3 regions of the Paenarthrobacter sp. TE3676 genome follow, and region 3 is predicted to be linked to each of the others. Evidence: riboswitches for the same ligand, from Rfam matches in the RefSeq annotation. Region 3 holds a riboswitch; each other region holds the start of a gene.

Region 1 (5,549 bases), 390 kb from region 3:
CCATTCTGATCAATGCGTTGGTCGATTCCGGCGGCGGTCACATCGTTGCCCATGAACAAGGTGCAATTTCCGCCATGCTGGCAGCCGTCGAGCGCCCGGACTTGGTGCACTCACTTTGCTTGGTAGAGCCGTCCTGTTTGTCCCTGACCGCTGAGCTTCCGGCGACTGCTTCCTATCGGGCCCTCATGGAACCGCTGTTCGACGTGCGAAACCAGCTCAACGACGCCGATTACCAGCGTGAGTTTTACCGGCGTGCTTTCTCCGCCGAGACCGGCGGACTGGACACTCCGGAGGCGCGGCGGTCAGCACACAGGCTCCGGCTCCAAGCACCGCCATGGGAAGCTCCGCTTCACATTGTGCCGGGCGTTCCCACGCTGGTTCTCACTGGCGGTTGGGAGCCCCTGTACGAGGAAATCGCCGGCTATCTCCAGGAGACCGGCGCCCTCCGCCGCGTGGCAGCGGGTGGACACCGGCCCCAGGATTCAGTTGATGGCGATCAGGCAATCCGCTCATTCATCGCGGACGTCGGACGAGCCATGTCAGCTCAGGCTTCCTGAACTGCTTCCGTTTAAGTTCGTTGGGACCTGAAGTTCCGGCAGGTAGACCTTTCCGCCGGAGGCCAGGAACTCCTCGCTCTTTTCCCGCATCCCGCTGTACATCCCGGCGATTGCGGCCTGCGACTCTGCCGAACCATACTCGTCACGGATGTCCTGGCTGATGCGCATCGAACAGAACTTGGGGCCGCACATGGAGCAGAAATGCGCGGTCTTCGCTGGTTCGGCGGGCAGGGTCTCGTCGTGGAAGGATTCTGCCGTGACCGGGTCAAGGGACAAAGCGAACTGGTCCCTCCAGCGGAACTCGAACCGTGCCTTGGAAAGAGCATCATCACGCTCATGGGCCCCCGGATGTCCCTTGGCGAGGTCCGCTGCGTGAGCCGCGATCTTATACGTGATGACACCGGTCTTGACGTCGTCCTTGTTGGGAAGCCCCAGATGCTCCTTGGGGGTCACGTAGCAGAGCATCGCGGTGCCGTAGCGGGCAATTTCCGTGGCGCCGATTGCTGACGTGATGTGGTCATAGCCGGGGGCGATATCGGTAACCAGCGGCCCCAACGTGTAGAACGGCGCACCCTTGCAGAGTTCCTGCTGACGCTCCACATTTTCCCGCACCAGATGGAAGGGAATGTGCCCGGGTCCCTCCACCATGACCTGGACGTCGAAATCCCACGCCCGCTGCGTCAGCTCCGCGAGCGTATCAAGCTCGGCGAACTGCGCGGCGTCGTTGGCGTCGGCGATGGAACCCGGGCGGAGACCGTCACCCAGGGAGAATGCGACATCGTATTTGGCGAAGATTTCGCACAACTCGTCAAAGTGCGTGTAGAGGAAGTTCTCCTGGTGGTGTGCCAGGCACCATCCGGCCATAATCGATCCGCCGCGGGAAACGATGCCCGTGACGCGGTTGGCGGTCAAGGGCACGTACCTCAGCAGAACGCCAGCGTGAATGGTCATATAGTCCACACCCTGCTCGCATTGCTCGATCACGGTATCGCGGAAGATCTCCCACGTCAGCTGGTTGGCCTCCCCGTTTACCTTCTCAAGTGCCTGGTAAATAGGCACTGTTCCGATCGGAACGGGCGAGTTGCGGATGATCCACTCGCGAGTGGTGTGGATGTCATCTCCGGTGGAGAGGTCCATCACCGTGTCAGCGCCCCACTGGGCTGCCCACTGCAGTTTGTCCACTTCCTCTGCAATGGAGCTGGTGACTGCCGAGTTGCCGATGTTGGCGTTGATCTTGACCAAGAATGCCTTGCCAATGATCATCGGCTCGGATTCAGGGTGGTTGATGTTGTTCGGAATAATTGCCCATCCCGCGGCGACTTCGCTGCGGACCAGCTCAACGTCACAGTTCTCCCGCAACGCAACGAACTGCATCTCCGGAGTCACGACGCCTTGTTTCGCGTAGTGCATTTGCGTGACGGTCTTACCCGCGACGGCGCGGCGCGGCACCGGTTGCGCACCCTTCCACTCCGCTGACGCGGCTCCACGCCGAACCGCGGACTTACCGTCGTCGAGCAGGTTCCTTTCCCGCCCCGAATAAGCCTCCGTGTCTCCGCGGGATTCGATCCATGGTGCACGGAAAGGCTCCAGGCCCACCACGGGATCGCTTCCGGGGCCCGCTGTTCGGTATACCTGCAGAGGTTTGTTTGCTTGCCCATTGGGAGAAGGCTCCAAGGCGATCTCCGTGACGGGGACCCGTATGCCGTTACCTGGATCTTCCAGCCAAGCCAACGAATGGGACTTCAGGGATTGCGTTACAGTTTCCGCCGTATTTTGGACAGTATTGGTCTGGTTTTGGCCCGTGTTGATCTGGTTTTGAACAGGGCTGTGCTGTGTTTCTGTGGTGCTCAAGGGAATACTCACTTCCTTCGCCGGCATTACCCGGACAGGTTCAACGGTCGCAGACTGCGTCAGTCCGATCTCAGCCCCTGCAGGGGCCCCCGTGTGGTCGTAGACGAAGCTACCACAGCTCCCGACGGGCTCCCAGTCACATGCAGGCACCAGGCTCCAACACGCCGCCCCCGCTACGCTTTTGCCATGGCCAACATCATCGAATTCAGCGGACCTGCGCTCGTATCGGCAGACGAAGAGCGCCATGGGCTGTGGTCCGTAGACGGCATACTGACGTTTGAGCGTCCCGGTGCGACGCCGGACAGGATATTGGATGGCTGGGTCCTGCCAGGTTTGGTTGATGCCCACTGTCACATCGGACTCGGCCTTGGAGGAGCGGTGGATGAACAGGCAACGCTCGCCCAGGCCCAAGCAGACCTCGACGCCGGAACGCTGCTGATCCGCGATTGCGGATCGCCCGCCGACACCCGCTGGGTGCAGCAACGAACGGACCTGCCGCGACTGATCAGGTCGGGTCGGCATATCGCCCGGAGTCGGCGTTATCTTCGCGGTTTGGGTCATGAAATTGAGCCGCGGGAACTAGTGGAAACGGTCCGAAAGGAAGTCCGTGACGGAGATGGCTGGGTAAAACTTGTGGGCGACTGGATCGATCGCGGCGTTGGAGACCTCGCTGCCTCGTTCCCCGCGAAGACCGTCAAGGAAGCCATTTCCGCGGCCCATGATGAGGGAGCAAGGGTCACCGCGCATTGTTTCGGCGAGGACACCATCGATGACATGCTCGACGCCAATATCGACTGCATAGAGCACGCCACCGGACTCCTTCCGCGGCACCTTCCCCGTTTGGTGGAACAGTCAGTGCCCATCGTCCCCACCCTGGTCAACATCGCTACCTTCCCGGATATCGCAGCCCAGGCAGCGCCGAAGTTTCCGGAGTACGCGGACCACATGATGCGTCTCTGGGAGCGTCGTCGCGAGCGTGTGCTGGAGGCCTTCGAAGCGGGGGTTTCCGTCTATGCCGGTACCGACGCCGGTAGCGTGATCAAACACGGCAGGATTGCGGACGAAATGATGGAACTCCACGACGCCGGCCTTCCGCCGGCGGCGGTCCTGCACGCCGCCGCCTGGGGCGCCCGTGAGTGGCTGGGAGTCGAGGGCATCAGCGAAGGCGCAAGTGCCGACGTCGTGCTGTGCAGTGACGATCCGCGCCGTCATCCGGGTACCATCGCGGCGCTCAAACATGTCGTGCTCAGGGGTAATGTCGTTCGTTAGGAATAAATTGAAGCTTCAAGTAATTTAGATAGGTAAGAAGGTGCCGATGCGCGGCCACCTCAGAACCGGGAGCTTCACATGACCTCATCATTCAGCCAGGATCTTCTGCCTGCCGAACTCACCATGGGCAGCGTCATGCTCAAGGTGGGCGACATGAAGGTCATGAGCGACTACTATCAGCGAGCACTTGGCCTGGAAGTCGTGGCTGAGCAGGATGGTGGCCTGTACCTCGGACGCGTAGCCAAGCCCGTTGTCCACCTTGCCCCCGCTGCGGGACTGCAGATTCCCGGGCGGGGAGAGGCCGGTCTGTTCCACACAGCAATCCTGTTCCAGGATCAGCCGTCGCTGGCCGCGACTATTGCTACGGCGGCGGAGTACGAACCTCGTGCTTTCGCAGGCAGCGCCGACCACCTGGTGAGCGAAGCGTTCTACTTCACTGACCCCGAAGGCAACGGAATTGAGCTTTACTACGACAAGCCGCGTGAGCTCTGGCAGTGGGACGGCAGCAATGTTGTGATGGACAATGTGGCCTTGCCCCCGCAGCGCTTCCTCCAGCAGCACCTGAGTGAAGCTGCCGTGACGGGTCAACGCGAGGCCGCTGCCGGGATCGGGCACGTGCACCTGCAGGTGGGTGACGTCGAAACTGCGCAAAAGTTCTATGTGGAGACCCTCGGCTTCGAGCGGACCGCAGGCTGGCATGGCCAGGCGTTGTTCGTTTCCGCCGGCGGCTACCACCATCACATGGCCATGAACGTCTGGAACAGCCGCGGTGCCGGCCCCCGAAAGGACACGCTCGGACTCGGGGAGGTTCTGATCGAAGTGCCCGGAAGTGACGACGTCGCAGCGTTGGCGGATCGCCTGAAGGTTGCAGGAGTGCAGCATCAGCACACCGGGGCTGAGCTTCAGTTTGAGGACCCGTGGCGGAACAAGCTGCGGGTTGCCGTCCGCTAGCAGCTTGCCGCTTCTCCTGCACTAGGCTGGGCAGTGACGGCACGGAGCCATTCGGATTCGCGCCGCCGCCCCGTCAGCACGAAGGAATGAGAGTACTCTCCATGGGCTTTGCCGAAATTTTTGTAGCCACCCACGATGAAGCACTCAAGCGGGCAGCTGCCCTTGAAAAGGGTGCCGATGTAACCGGCCCCGCCGTGAGGATTGAGGGAATCACCGACTTCGAGGTGGAGCAGTTGGGCGACCTCGCAGGACAAGCTGTCCACGCCGCCGGAGCTGACTATGAGCTTGCCCTGGTTGATGTCACCAGTGATGCCCTTCTTGGGGTTCCTGAAGCCATGGTGAGGGCGTTGGCCGAACTGCTCACCTATGAAAGCGAAGGCGACGCGAACGTCCTCGATGACGTGGCTGCTGCCTGGGCCGCGCAGGACGATATGCCGTTTGATGCAGCCCGATCGCGCCAGTACGTCCAGCAGTTGGCCGCCCTCGCCACGGACGTCGAAAAGGCGGAACGCTCCGGACTCTTCGTCTGGTCTGAATGATGCATTGACGCGGACCACGCGGCACGTTTTATTCGGGGGAGTGGGCAAGAACACGCCGCTCGACGTGGGCTGAGTCGTATTTGCTCCAGGCATCTGGCACAATAGACAGGTACTCGATCGGTGCGGCCCCTCTCTCCGTGCTCGTATCTTGTCCTTCGAACCGTCAAGTATGGCCCGCCCCACGGGTGCAAAACGTCGGGTTCACCTCGTTTCAGAAACAGGAGTGACCACAAAAGTGGCCGTAAAGATTCGCCTTAAGCGCTTCGGTAAGATGCGCGCACCGTACTACCGCATTGTCGTCATGGATGCCCGCGCCAAGCGCGATGGCCGTGCCATTGAAGAAATCGGCAAGTACCACCCCACCGAAGAGCCGTCGTACATC
Region 2 (5,549 bases), 480 kb from region 3:
CAAGTGCGTGCCCGGAAAGCTACTGAGCGCGCGTGAACGAAGCCTGGGCAAACAGCCTGGGAGCATCGAAAAACGCCGTCTCGTAGCGGCAGGACTGAGTGAAAGCATCCATCATCGCAGTCCGCTCCGTGCCAGAAGCCGCGACGGCCGCGGCAGCAGTGAAGTTGATCGCTTTCCGTGTTGCCGCCGCGAAATCCTCGTCGGCATAAGTCTTCAACCAGTCCGCGTATGCGTGGTCCGCAGGCGCGCCGGCGTCTACGTATGCCGTATGAAGCTGCTGACCCACCTCCGCGTACAACCAATAACAGGGCAGGATCGCCGCCAGCACCACGGCGTAGCTGCCGGCGGCGGATGTTGCCAGTAAATGGTCCACGTAGGACTTGGTAACCGGTCCGGTTGCCGTGGAGGCTTCCCGCGTGCTCAGCCAGTTCCTGTGCAACTCCGATTCAACCTCCAGGCACTGCTGTGATGCCTTTGCCCAGAACAGTTGTTCTTCCTCCGTGGGCGCCAAGGCGCCCGCACGTGCGAGGACCCTCGAATACCCATTGAGATAGAGAGCGTCCTGGGCAAGGTAGTAATTGAAGTCACGTTCCGGCAGCTCGCCGGATTGAAGTCCTTGAATAAACGGGAGCCCGTAAATCGCTTCGAGTTCGGGGACGGCTTCGTTCCACATCGCCGCAGCGAAAGCGCCCGGCGTGGATGCCTGCTGGAAGTGGTGGAAGTGGTTCACGGGCCCGTTGCCTTGACCCACGTGCAGGGTGTCAGAGGCCTGCAATGCCCCTAGCAACCACGGCTTGACTTCCCGCAATGAAACTTCCCAGTCACCGGTTCGTGCCTGGACTGTGGCCAAGGCGGAAGACAGAGAGCACCCGGTACCGTGGCTGTTCCGCGTTGCAACCCGGGGACCTGCCACTTCGATCACGTCCCGGGACAGCAGCCCGCTCGTGTTCACCAGCGCATCGGGGCACTCCGGCGCTGGCAGGTGGCCGCCCTTGACCAGGACCGTGTTTCCGTACTCCGCTGCCAGCCGTTTGCCCTGGTCCAGCGCCGAAGCCCAGTCAGTTGCCTCGGGCTCCCCCAGCAACATGGCCAGTTCAGGAAGGTTCGGCGTAATGAGGTGGGCCAAAGGCAGCAGCGAACGCAATGCCTTCTCAGCAGACTCCCGCAGCAGCCGGTCACCGCTGGTGGCCACCATCACCGGATCAAGGACCACGACGGCGGGACTCACCTCTTCGAGCCAGCCCCGGACCTCGTTGATGACGGCTGCGTCGCCGAGCATTCCGATCTTGACGGCGTCAATGGTGATGTCGGCACTAATGGCTTCCAGTTGCTGACGCAGGAAGTGCGCGGGAGGGACGTGGACGGCACTGACTTCCCTGGTGTTTTGCGCGGTGAGGGCCGTGATGGCAGCCATGCCATACCCGCCGAAAGCGGCGATGCTCTTCAGGTCCGCCTGTATTCCGGCGCCACCTGAAGGGTCCGAGCCGGCAATGCTCAGAATGCGCGGGGTTGGACGGCCCGAAGCCGGAGCGTCGAGGGGGTACACCGATGAATATGATGATGCAGTCATGAGGACATCCCTTCGCCGGTGCTAACCGGACAGGTTCAACGGGTTTGGATCTCAGCCTGGCCCAACGCCCGGCACCCCGTGTCAGTCCCCAAGCGTAGCCGGGAAGCAACGCGCCGCGGGAACCGGGCCACACCGACGCCCGGATGTGACTCTGAACGCAGCCTGTGCGTGGCTTGCAGAGCGGACGCAAAAGGACCCCGCGCTACCCGCCGTTTGGCATAGCGCAGGGCCCTCTTCAACTTATTCGCCGCGATTAGAGCTCGGAAGCAGGAACTCCAACGCCGAGGATGATGGGCTCATCCTTTGGTAGCTTCTTGGCCGGTTCCACAGGCGCCTTGGCCTCATGGGCCGAACCCCGGGTGGCCGACGCTGTCGCCTCATGGTGTTCAACGCTGGTTTCATTGGCCGCGCCCTGGGCCCTGCTGGCACTCCGGTTACGGCGACCACGACGACCACGCGAGGCTGAAACAGCCTCGGGATCTTCCTCAGCAGTCCGTGCCGGAGAAGCAGCCTTCGGGGCTGAAACCGGAGCGGCTTCCTGCTCGGGTGCCGGAGCCGCACCGAGGTGCGAAAACGCTTCGGCCAGCAGATCCAGGCTCATCGCAGGCTTGGCTGCCTGCGGTTCCTCGTGGTGCTCAACGAACGGCAAGGCAACTTCTTCCCCGCCGAAGCGCAGTACGGGAGTAGATCTTGCTTCCTGGACTGCTGCTTCCCTGCTTGCAGCATCGCGGGCTGAAGCCCCTGCTTCGCCGCTGCCTGCTTCACTACTGGCGGCGGTGCCGGCTGTAGGGCTTCCGTCCGGCTCGTGCCGGCCTGCCGCCCGCGCTTCCTCCTCTGCACGGTGAACTTCGTCGTCGTGCAGGTGTGCGGCGTGCGCTGCAGCGGCAATCGTCGCCAGGGCGGCCCTGGTTGCCTCGGCTTTGGCTATCCGGGCAGGATCCTGCGGTTCAGCCGTGGTGGATGCTGCGACCGGGGCGGACGTGGTGGTGTGGACCTGCGCGGGAGCTTCGGCAACAGCCGGTCCCCCGCCCTTGCCGCGGCGGCGTTTGCGTTCGGTCCGCGCAGCAGGCTGCTGCGCTTCCGTGTGCGGGCGGTGATGTTCAGCAGCCACTACGTTGGCGCGTCGGTGCTCAACGGGCTCGTCGTGCGTGACGACACCTCGGCCAGCGCAGTGCTCGCACTGCTCACCGAAGACCTCAAGGAGGCCGGTACCCATGCGCTTGCGCGTCATCTGGACCAGGCCCAGCGACGTTACTTCGGCCACCTGGTGCTTGGTGCGGTCCCGTCCGAGGCACTCCACCATGCGGCGGAGGACGAGGTCGCGGTTGGATTCAAGGACCATGTCAATGAAGTCAATGACGATAATGCCGCCGATATCGCGCAGACGAAGCTGGCGAACAACTTCCTCGGCCGCTTCCAGGTTGTTCTTGGTGACTGTTTCTTCAAGGTTTCCGCCACTGCCGGTGAACTTGCCGGTGTTGACGTCCACTACAGTCATGGCCTCGGTGCGGTCGATGACCAACGAACCGCCGGAAGGCAGGAAGACCTTCCGCTCCAGGGCCTTGTGGATCTGCTCGTCGATGCGCCACGCGGCGAAGATGTCCTGGTCCTTGGTCCACTTTTCGAGGCGGCCCACCAGATCAGGGGCAACGTATGTCACGTAAGCCTCGATGGTGTCCCAGGCGTCGTCGCCGGAGACGATCAGTTTGGAGAAGTCCTCGTTGAAGACGTCACGGACCACCTTGATGGTGAGGTCAGGTTCGCCGTAGAGCAGTTCCGGAGCCAGGACCTTGGTGGACGAGGCCTGTCCTTCGATGCCTTCCCACTGCGCACGCAGACGGTTGATGTCGTGGGTGAGCTCTTCCTCCGAAGCGCCCTCGGCTGCTGTGCGAACAATGACACCGGCGTTCTCCGGCAGGCGGTCCTTCAGGATGCGCTTGAGGCGGTTGCGCTCGACGTCGGGCAGCTTGCGTGAGATGCCGGTCATGGAACCACCGGGTACGTACACCAGGTAGCGGCCCGGCAAGGAGATCTGGCTGGTAAGGCGGGCACCCTTGTGTCCCACGGGGTCCTTGGTGACCTGGACCAGGACGGAGTCGCCGGACTTCAGGGCGTTCTCGATCCGGCGCGGCTGGCCTTCAAGGTTGACTGCGTCCCAGTTGACTTCACCGGCGTACAGGACGGCGTTACGGCCCCGTCCGATGTCCACGAACGCAGCTTCCATGGACGGCAGCACGTTCTGGACCTTGCCCAAGTACACGTTGCCGATCAGGGAGTCCTGCTGGGTCTTGGACACGAAGTGCTCAGCAAGCACACCGTCTTCCAGGACACCAATCTGTATTCTGTCGTCGCGCTGGCGGACGATCATCTGGCGGTCCACCGACTCGCGGCGAGCAAGGAACTCAGCCTCGGTGATGACCTGGCGGCGGCGTCCGGTTTCACGGGACTCGCGTCGGCGCTGCTTCTTGGCCTCCAGCCTGGTGGATCCCTTGACGCCGGTAACGCGGTTGGAGGGTGCTGTCTCCGTGATGGGGCGCGGCGCGCGGACACGGGTGACTGTGTTGGGCGGATCATCATCCGAGCCGCCGGTCAGTTCAAGATCCTGGTCTCCACGGCGGCGACGACGCCTGCGCCGAGACGTGACACCTTCTTCGAGGGCTTCTACTACCGGCGCTTCCTCGTCCTCGGACTCGGTGCCATCCTCGGTCTCGTTCTCGTCCCGCTCGGTTCCACGGCGGCCACGGCGGCCGCGGCTCCTGCGACGCCGGCGACTACCTGCGTCTTCCAGCTCGCCTTCAGTGGTAGTTTCGGTTTCTTCTTCGGGCTCCTCAGCCTTCTCTTCCACCGCGGCGACGCGGGGAACTGTGGTGAGGTCCGGGGCCTGGAAGATCATGGAGGTGATGGAAACCGGCTCCATGAACAGGGAGGTGGACGTTGCAGGGGCAGCTTCTTCGGCAGCTTCGTCCGCGGCGGCTTCCGCTTCCGGGTTTTGGGCAGCAACATCGGTGGCTACCTCAGGGACCGGTACTTCCGGCTGGGAGCCATTTTCCGGCGTCGTGGTTTCCTGCGCGGCTTCCGCGGCAACCGGCGCCTCTACGGCTTCAGTTTTGGGCTTGGTAGCACGACGACGGCGGACCGGCTTTTCGGGGGCCGGCTCAGCGGCCGCTTCGGGCTTGGCTTCGGCAGCTGCCGGGGCGGCAGCGGCGTCTTCGCCCACAGCAGTGGCTTCGTCGCCCAAACCGGGCAGGGTTTCGGCGGGCTCTGCCTTCTTGCGGGAACGCGTGCGACGCACTGGTGCTGCGGCGGCCTCAGGGGCGGCTTCCGAGGCGGGGGCCTCGGCCGCAGGTGCCTCTACGTCAGCGGCGACTTTGGGCGCTGCCTTGCGCCGGGTCCTGGTGGCTTTCTTGGGCGCTTCCGCAGTTTCCGCGGGAGCTGCCTCGTCATTAACGGCTACAACCTGGTCATTATCCATATGTGGCAACACTCCTGCCCCAGCGACGCCGCCACATCCGGCGCCCAGTGGAGCAAATATTGTCAAAACCCGCAGGCGTTGACAGAAGTCGGCAGTATGCCTTCCGGTTCGCACCAGCATTGGGGTGCGGCAGCCCTGGAAGGCCGGCGGCTTTATTCTGAAACCCGTTGTTCTGCTGCCACAACCAGGTGCCGTCCATTGTCATGGCGGGCCTACCGAGGATCACGCGATCCGGGCATGCCCAGCTCATACTGGCGGTCTTGGGAACAAAGTCACCGGACCGGAATTCGAATGTGGATCGACTCCCGGCCATGTTCATTCTCTCACACCCCTGCACATTCCCAGGGTAGGTCGCTGTGTCGTGGAGCTCCGTGCACAAGCTGGGGCCGGCGCCCAGCCTTCGGAGTTACAATCCTCCCAAGAGCCCTTCCCGGCTTGCCGGGCCATTTGTCGAAAAGGATCACATCCGCGATGCCAAGCACCGCCAGGGAAAACCTGGCCAACAAA
Region 3 (5,549 bases):
GCCGAGGCGAGCTGGTCCGACGAGTCGTCGACGTTGGGCGCAATCCGATGATGTGACACGAAAATCAGGTTAGCCCGAAATGGGCCGATAGTCTTGGATCATGGGCACTTCCCCGGACGCCGCAGCCTATGCCGGGCAACTCTCAGCGGAGTTGCTTGGAGCCATGGCGTATGGCGAACTGTCCGCCTTCGGGCGGCTCTCCTTGGATTCCCGCTATGCACCCACGCTTCACGACAGGTCCGTGCTCGCGAAGATCGCAGTGGGGGCCTACGGAAACTTCGCCCTCCTCAACGACCGCCTGTCGGAGATGGGTCTGGATCCCGAACGTGCCATGCTGCCGTTTCAGCGCTCCTTCGATCACTTCCACGAGCGCACCAAGCCGGGGGACTGGTTCGAATCCGTGATGAAGGCCTATGTCATCGATACTGTGTCATCGGATTTCTATAGGGCTGTCTCGATGTTCCTCGACCCGACAACGCAGCATTTCGTTGAGCGCGTTGCTTCACCCGATCAGGCCACGGAAGTCCTTCGCGTCCTGCTCAGGCGGGCCTTGGCAGATGACCCGCGCCTCGCTTCGCGATTGGCGCTGTGGGGCCGCCGCTTGGTGGGGGAAGCGCTGACGCAGGCGCAACGCGTGGGCATGGAACACCCCCTGCTGGGGCCGATGCTGAAAAGCGGCGGGGACGCGCGTGCCGCGGCGAAAAGGCTGACGACGGAGCTCGCCGAAAAGCACGCCCGCCGGATGACTGGCCTCGGCCTGACCGCCTAGCCCGCGGATCGCGCGGAACCTCCGGCTTCCCTAGACGGAATCCAAGGCTTCCAGCAGCGACTTGGCCGCCGCCGTCGGGTCCGGTGCCGCTGTGATGGCGCGGACCACCACGATCCGGCCGGCGCCCGCTTTCACAACCTGTTCAACGTTGCTGAGATCGATGCCACCAATGGCGAACCAAGGGAGGGTCACACCGTCGCCCGAGCGCTTGACCGCTTCTGCGGCATATGTGACCAGGTCCAAACCGACAGCAGCGCGACCGGGTTTGGTGGGTGTTGCCCAGACCGGACCCACGCAGAAATAGTCCAGTCCCAGGGGCCCTTGGGAGGTGGCCACAGCGGCATCGATTTGTTCGGTTGTGTGGGTGGAGAGGCCTATGCCGGTGGCGTTCGGCAGGAGGGTCCGGGCTGCAGTCAGGGGCAGGTCCTTTTGCCCGATGTGGAACACGGGAGCCCCGGAAATGCTGGCAACATCGGCCCGGTCGTTGACAGCCCAAAGCCGTCCGTGCCGTTGTGCGACGCTCCGCAGGACGGTCAACATCTCCAGTTCCTCGGCAGCTTCCAGCGTCTTGTCGCGGAGTTGGATGATGTCCACGCCGCCTTCGAAAGCGGCGTCCACAAAGTCCTCAAAATCGCCCTGCTGCTTACGGGCATCGGTGCACAGGTAAAGGCGGGCGGAGGCAAGAGCGTCAGGCTGAGTCATGGGAACCAGAGTAGTTCCTCTAAACTGGGCTCGTACTGCGGGAGCCGCGACATTCGTCATATGACTGTCCGGCTGAGAGGGCTTCAGCGCCGACCGCTTGACCTGATCCGGCTAGTACCGGCGTAGGGAAGGAAACGAATGGCAGATTCCCGCCATACCCGCCTCCAGACAGACGTTGCCGTCATTGGTGGCGGCGTCATCGGCCTCGGCATCGCTCACGAAGCCCGGCGATTGGGCCGTTCAGTTGCGCTGATCGACCCCGCTCCCGCTTCCGGCGCGTCCTTCGCAGCGGCAGGCATGCTTGCACCCGTCAGCGAACTCCATTACCAGGAAGAAGACCTTCTTGAGTTAATGCTTGAGTCTTCCCAGCTCTGGCCCTCCTTCGTGGACGGCCTGCATCAAGGCGCAGAGGACAACGGATATCGCACGACGCCGACCCTCGCCGTGGGTGCCGACGCAGCCGACCGCCGGGCGCTCGCAGACTTAAGGTCGGTCCAGCTTGCGGCTGGCCTGGAAGTCGAACCTATCGCTCTGCGGGACGCGAGGCAACGGGAGCCGCTCCTCAGCCCGCAGATCTCCTGTGCTTTCGATATACCTGCCGACCACCAAGTCGATCCAAGGAAACTCGCGGCATGCCTCCTGGCAGGACTGGCAGCCCATTCGCCCAATGACAGTTCCTGGGTGTCGGGAGCCGATGACGGATTCGCCATTGCTTACAGGGCGCGCGGTTTGCTGTGGGAAGGCGGGCGTGTCACAGGCGTGGCGCTGGACTCAGGAGTCACCGTTCACGCCGGAGAAACGGTGGTGGCCAACGGGCTCGGGGCGTCCCAACTCTCCGGTCTTCCTGAAGGCCTCAGGCTTCCCGTAAGGCCGGTCTACGGGGACATCCTCCGGCTTCGCGTCCCCGATCACCTGCGGCCCTTGGTCACATCAACGATTCGCGGGATGGTTCGCGGGGTGCCGGTTTACATCGTGCCCCGGGACGACGGAACTGTGGTGATTGGAGCCACGCAACGCGAAGACGGGTTGTCAGCCTCTTCCAACGCGGTCTCGGCGGGTGGCGTTTACCAATTGCTGAGGGACGCCCAAGTATTGGTCCCCGCAGTGGCTGAACTGGAACTCCTTGAAGCAACCGCCCGCGCCCGGCCCGGAACTCCGGACAACGCTCCACTGCTCGGACGGGTCGGTGTTTCCAACGGTGACATCGACGGCCTGGTGGTTGCCACAGGATTCTTCCGCCACGGAGTCCTCCTGACTCCGGTGGCCGCCAAGATCGTGGGGGAACTCCTCAAAGGCTCCACAGACTCCCGGTGGGCCCCCTTCCTGCCCCATCGTTTCGTGGGCAACGCCCCTGTTGCCCGAACACTCACACCAGCAGCACGAACCACCACCAAGGAAACAGCATGAACATCAAAGTGAACGGAACCGACCACGCAGTCTCTGACGACGCATCCGTCAGTACCCTCGTCACGGCCGTCACCGGTCGCGCCTTGGACCCTCGCGGACAAGCGGCCGACGGCGGCAAGCTGGGAGTCGCTGTCGCACGCAATTCCGAGGTGGTGCCGCGCAGCCAATGGGCCGTGACAGCGCTCTCCGACGGAGACGAACTTGAACTCGTAACAGCAGTCCAGGGAGGCTAATCATGACAACAGCAAACGTTGACGTTCGCACCGACGCACTGGTGATCGACGGCGTCGAATTCGGTTCCCGCCTCATCATGGGTACCGGAGGCGCGCCGAGCCTCGATGGCTTGGGAGCAGCGCTCCTCTCTTCAGGGACGGAGCTCACCACAGTGGCGATGCGTCGCTATTCGCCCGCCGAAACGGGCTCGCTGTTCCAGCTGCTGGTGGACCATGACATCCGCGTGCTGCCCAATACTGCTGGTTGTTTCACGGCCAAGGACGCCGTGATGACTGCTGAACTGGCCCGGGAAGCACTTGAGACCCATTGGGTGAAGCTGGAAGTCATCGCGGACGAACACACGCTCCTTCCAGACGCCGTGGAACTGGTGGATGCAACGGAGCAGCTGGTGAACCGAGGCTTCAAGGTATTCGCCTATACCAATGACGATCCCGTACTCGCGCTCAGGCTCGAGAACCTGGGTGCAACAGCCGTGATGCCCTTGGGATCGCCCATCGGGACCGGCCTTGGCATCCTGAATCCGCACAACATTGAGCTCATCGTTTCCCGGGCCTCCGTACCCGTGGTCCTCGATGCGGGGATCGGGACAGCCTCCGATGCCGCCCTTGCCATGGAACTGGGCTGCGACGCCGTCCTGCTTGCCACCGCCGTAACGCGGGCGCAAAACCCGGTGCAGATGGGCGAGGCCTTCAAACACGCTGTGATCGCCGGTAGGCTGGCCAAGCAGGCGGGCCGGATCCCGCGGCGGGAGCACGCGCTCGCATCCTCGGCGATGGAGGGCCGGGCAGAGTTCCTCTGATGAAGGAGCAGTCATGGCAGGCACGGAAGACCAACTGACTGAAGCAGCCATCAATGATGCCCTCGGGGACCTTCCGGACTGGAAGTACCAGGGTGGCCTGGTGAGTGTATATAAAACCTCGACGGCGGCGGACGCGCTAGCGCTCATCGCCGCGGTTGGAGAGATCGCCGAGGACCAAAATCATCATCCGGATCTGGAGTGGCGCTACAACAGGGTTTTTCTCCGCTACGTGTCCCACGATGCGGGCGACCAAGTGACCAAACGTGACGTTGCCGCTGCCACCGCTGTGAGCGAAGCGGCCGCAAAGGTAGGCGCAGCTGCGCAGCCTGAGCGGTATCCGGCGTCGTAAAGAGCCGAGATGGCAGTTAACACCAATCCCAAGCTTGGCCATTGGTGTTAACTGCCATCTCGCGGGCTTAAGGCATTAAAGCCGCAGGGCCTTGGTGAGCGCCGCAGTGTCGTGTTTCGTTCGGGTCCGGCCCAGGAAGAGCACCACGGCAACCGCCGCGGCAGTCCCGAGCACAATGGGCAGGACCCAAGGAATCCATGTGGCGCCCGGCTGGTAGCCCAATCCGGCGCTGATGAATGCGATCCAGCTCAGGGTGCCGACAGCTGCTGAGACGCCGGCAGGCAGCGCGATCCCGTATTTCCCGTGCCGCTTGTCGTTGGCCCACACGATGAATCCGGTGGCAATGGTGGCCAAAACCACCACGACGAGAGAAAGCATGAAAACTCCTTAGCGGACGACGAGACGTGGGGATTGGGCTAGAGGGCGCCGAAGCCTACGCGGCGGACTTCCTCGGCGCCGATCTCCACGTAGCCCAGGACGTTGCCCGGAACGATGATCTGGCGGCCCTTCTCGTCCGTAAGGCGAAGTTCGGAGCCCTTGGTCACGGCCTCGGCCACGATCTTGGCAACAGCATCGGCATCCAAAGAGGATTCGAGCACGATCTCACGGCCAACATTCTGAATGCCGATCTTTACTTCCACAGCAAGGCCTCCAAGCCAATCAAGGGTTAAGTCAGTCCTCTATTTGTAGCCTAGGACTCTTTGGGGAAACGACTGATTCCGCGCCAAGCTAAACGATAGATCAGATCGCTGGCCACATCGAGGTCCAGGTTTCCATCCGTTTCAAGCCAGTACCGGGCGCTGACCTGCGCCATTCCGGCCAAACCACGCCCAAGCAGCTGCGCTTCAAGCGGGGGCAGTTTGGTGTCCTCCGCAATCACGTGGGCCACGGCGTCGGCGAACGTTTTGTTGAAAGTCTCCAAACGCGAACTGACGTCGGGGTCGTTGATGAGGTCGGACTCGAACACCAGGCGGTGGGCTTGGTCGTCGTCGGCGATGAACCTGTAGTAGGCGCGCATGACGGCCTTGACGCGTTCCTTGTTGTCCGTGGTGGAGTTCAAGGCGTCGAGCATCAGCTGCGTCAATGTTGCCAGATGGCTGTCCAAGAGAGCCATATAAAGCTCGCGCTTGGACGGGAAGTGCTGGTAAAGCACTGGTTTGCTCACATGTGCGGCTTCCGCGATTTCGTCCATGGCCGCGCCGTGGAAACCGTTGGAGACGAAAACTTCCAATGCCGCGTTCAGCAACTGTGCGCGGCGCTCGTCCCGCGGCAACCTTGGTGAACGCGTT

Evidence for each region. A riboswitch is a leader RNA that binds a small molecule or an ion and turns the genes downstream of it on or off. The one in region 3 is predicted to bind thiamine pyrophosphate.
Region 1: linked by a shared signal. The riboswitch ahead of thiC (phosphomethylpyrimidine synthase ThiC) and the one ahead of thiO (glycine oxidase ThiO) in region 3 are both predicted to bind thiamine pyrophosphate.
Region 2: linked by a shared signal. The riboswitch ahead of thiD (bifunctional hydroxymethylpyrimidine kinase/phosphomethylpyrimidine kinase) and the one ahead of thiO (glycine oxidase ThiO) in region 3 are both predicted to bind thiamine pyrophosphate.

What each region holds. Positions count from the first base shown of each region.
Region 1 covers NZ_JBWBQU010000001.1:418,532-424,080, forward strand. The annotation lists gene ACZ881_RS02040 (alpha/beta fold hydrolase) at 1-557, shown strand, start outside; gene thiC (phosphomethylpyrimidine synthase ThiC) at 540-2,408, opposite strand; TPP riboswitch at 2,404-2,511, opposite strand; gene ACZ881_RS02050 (amidohydrolase family protein) at 2,595-3,677, shown strand; gene ACZ881_RS02055 (VOC family protein) at 3,756-4,628, shown strand; gene ACZ881_RS02060 (hypothetical protein) at 4,730-5,167, shown strand; gene rpsP (30S ribosomal protein S16) at 5,403-5,549, shown strand, end outside.
Region 2 covers NZ_JBWBQU010000001.1:503,353-508,901, reverse strand. The annotation lists gene thiD (bifunctional hydroxymethylpyrimidine kinase/phosphomethylpyrimidine kinase) at 20-1,570, opposite strand; TPP riboswitch at 1,561-1,659, opposite strand; gene ACZ881_RS02485 (Rne/Rng family ribonuclease) at 1,824-5,042, opposite strand; gene ACZ881_RS02480 (vitamin K epoxide reductase family protein) at 5,514-5,549, shown strand, end outside.
Region 3 covers NZ_JBWBQU010000001.1:26,845-32,393, forward strand. The annotation lists gene ACZ881_RS00140 (RNB domain-containing ribonuclease) at 1-59, opposite strand, end outside; gene ACZ881_RS00145 (ferritin-like fold-containing protein) at 101-769, shown strand; gene thiE (thiamine phosphate synthase) at 800-1,471, opposite strand; TPP riboswitch at 1,499-1,617, shown strand; gene thiO (glycine oxidase ThiO) at 1,610-2,878, shown strand; gene thiS (sulfur carrier protein ThiS) at 2,875-3,111, shown strand; gene ACZ881_RS00165 (thiazole synthase) at 3,114-3,911, shown strand; gene ACZ881_RS00170 (4a-hydroxytetrahydrobiopterin dehydratase) at 3,925-4,260, shown strand; gene ACZ881_RS00175 (hypothetical protein) at 4,336-4,638, opposite strand; gene ACZ881_RS00180 (DUF3107 domain-containing protein) at 4,677-4,901, opposite strand; gene ACZ881_RS00185 (TetR/AcrR family transcriptional regulator) at 4,952-5,549, opposite strand, start outside.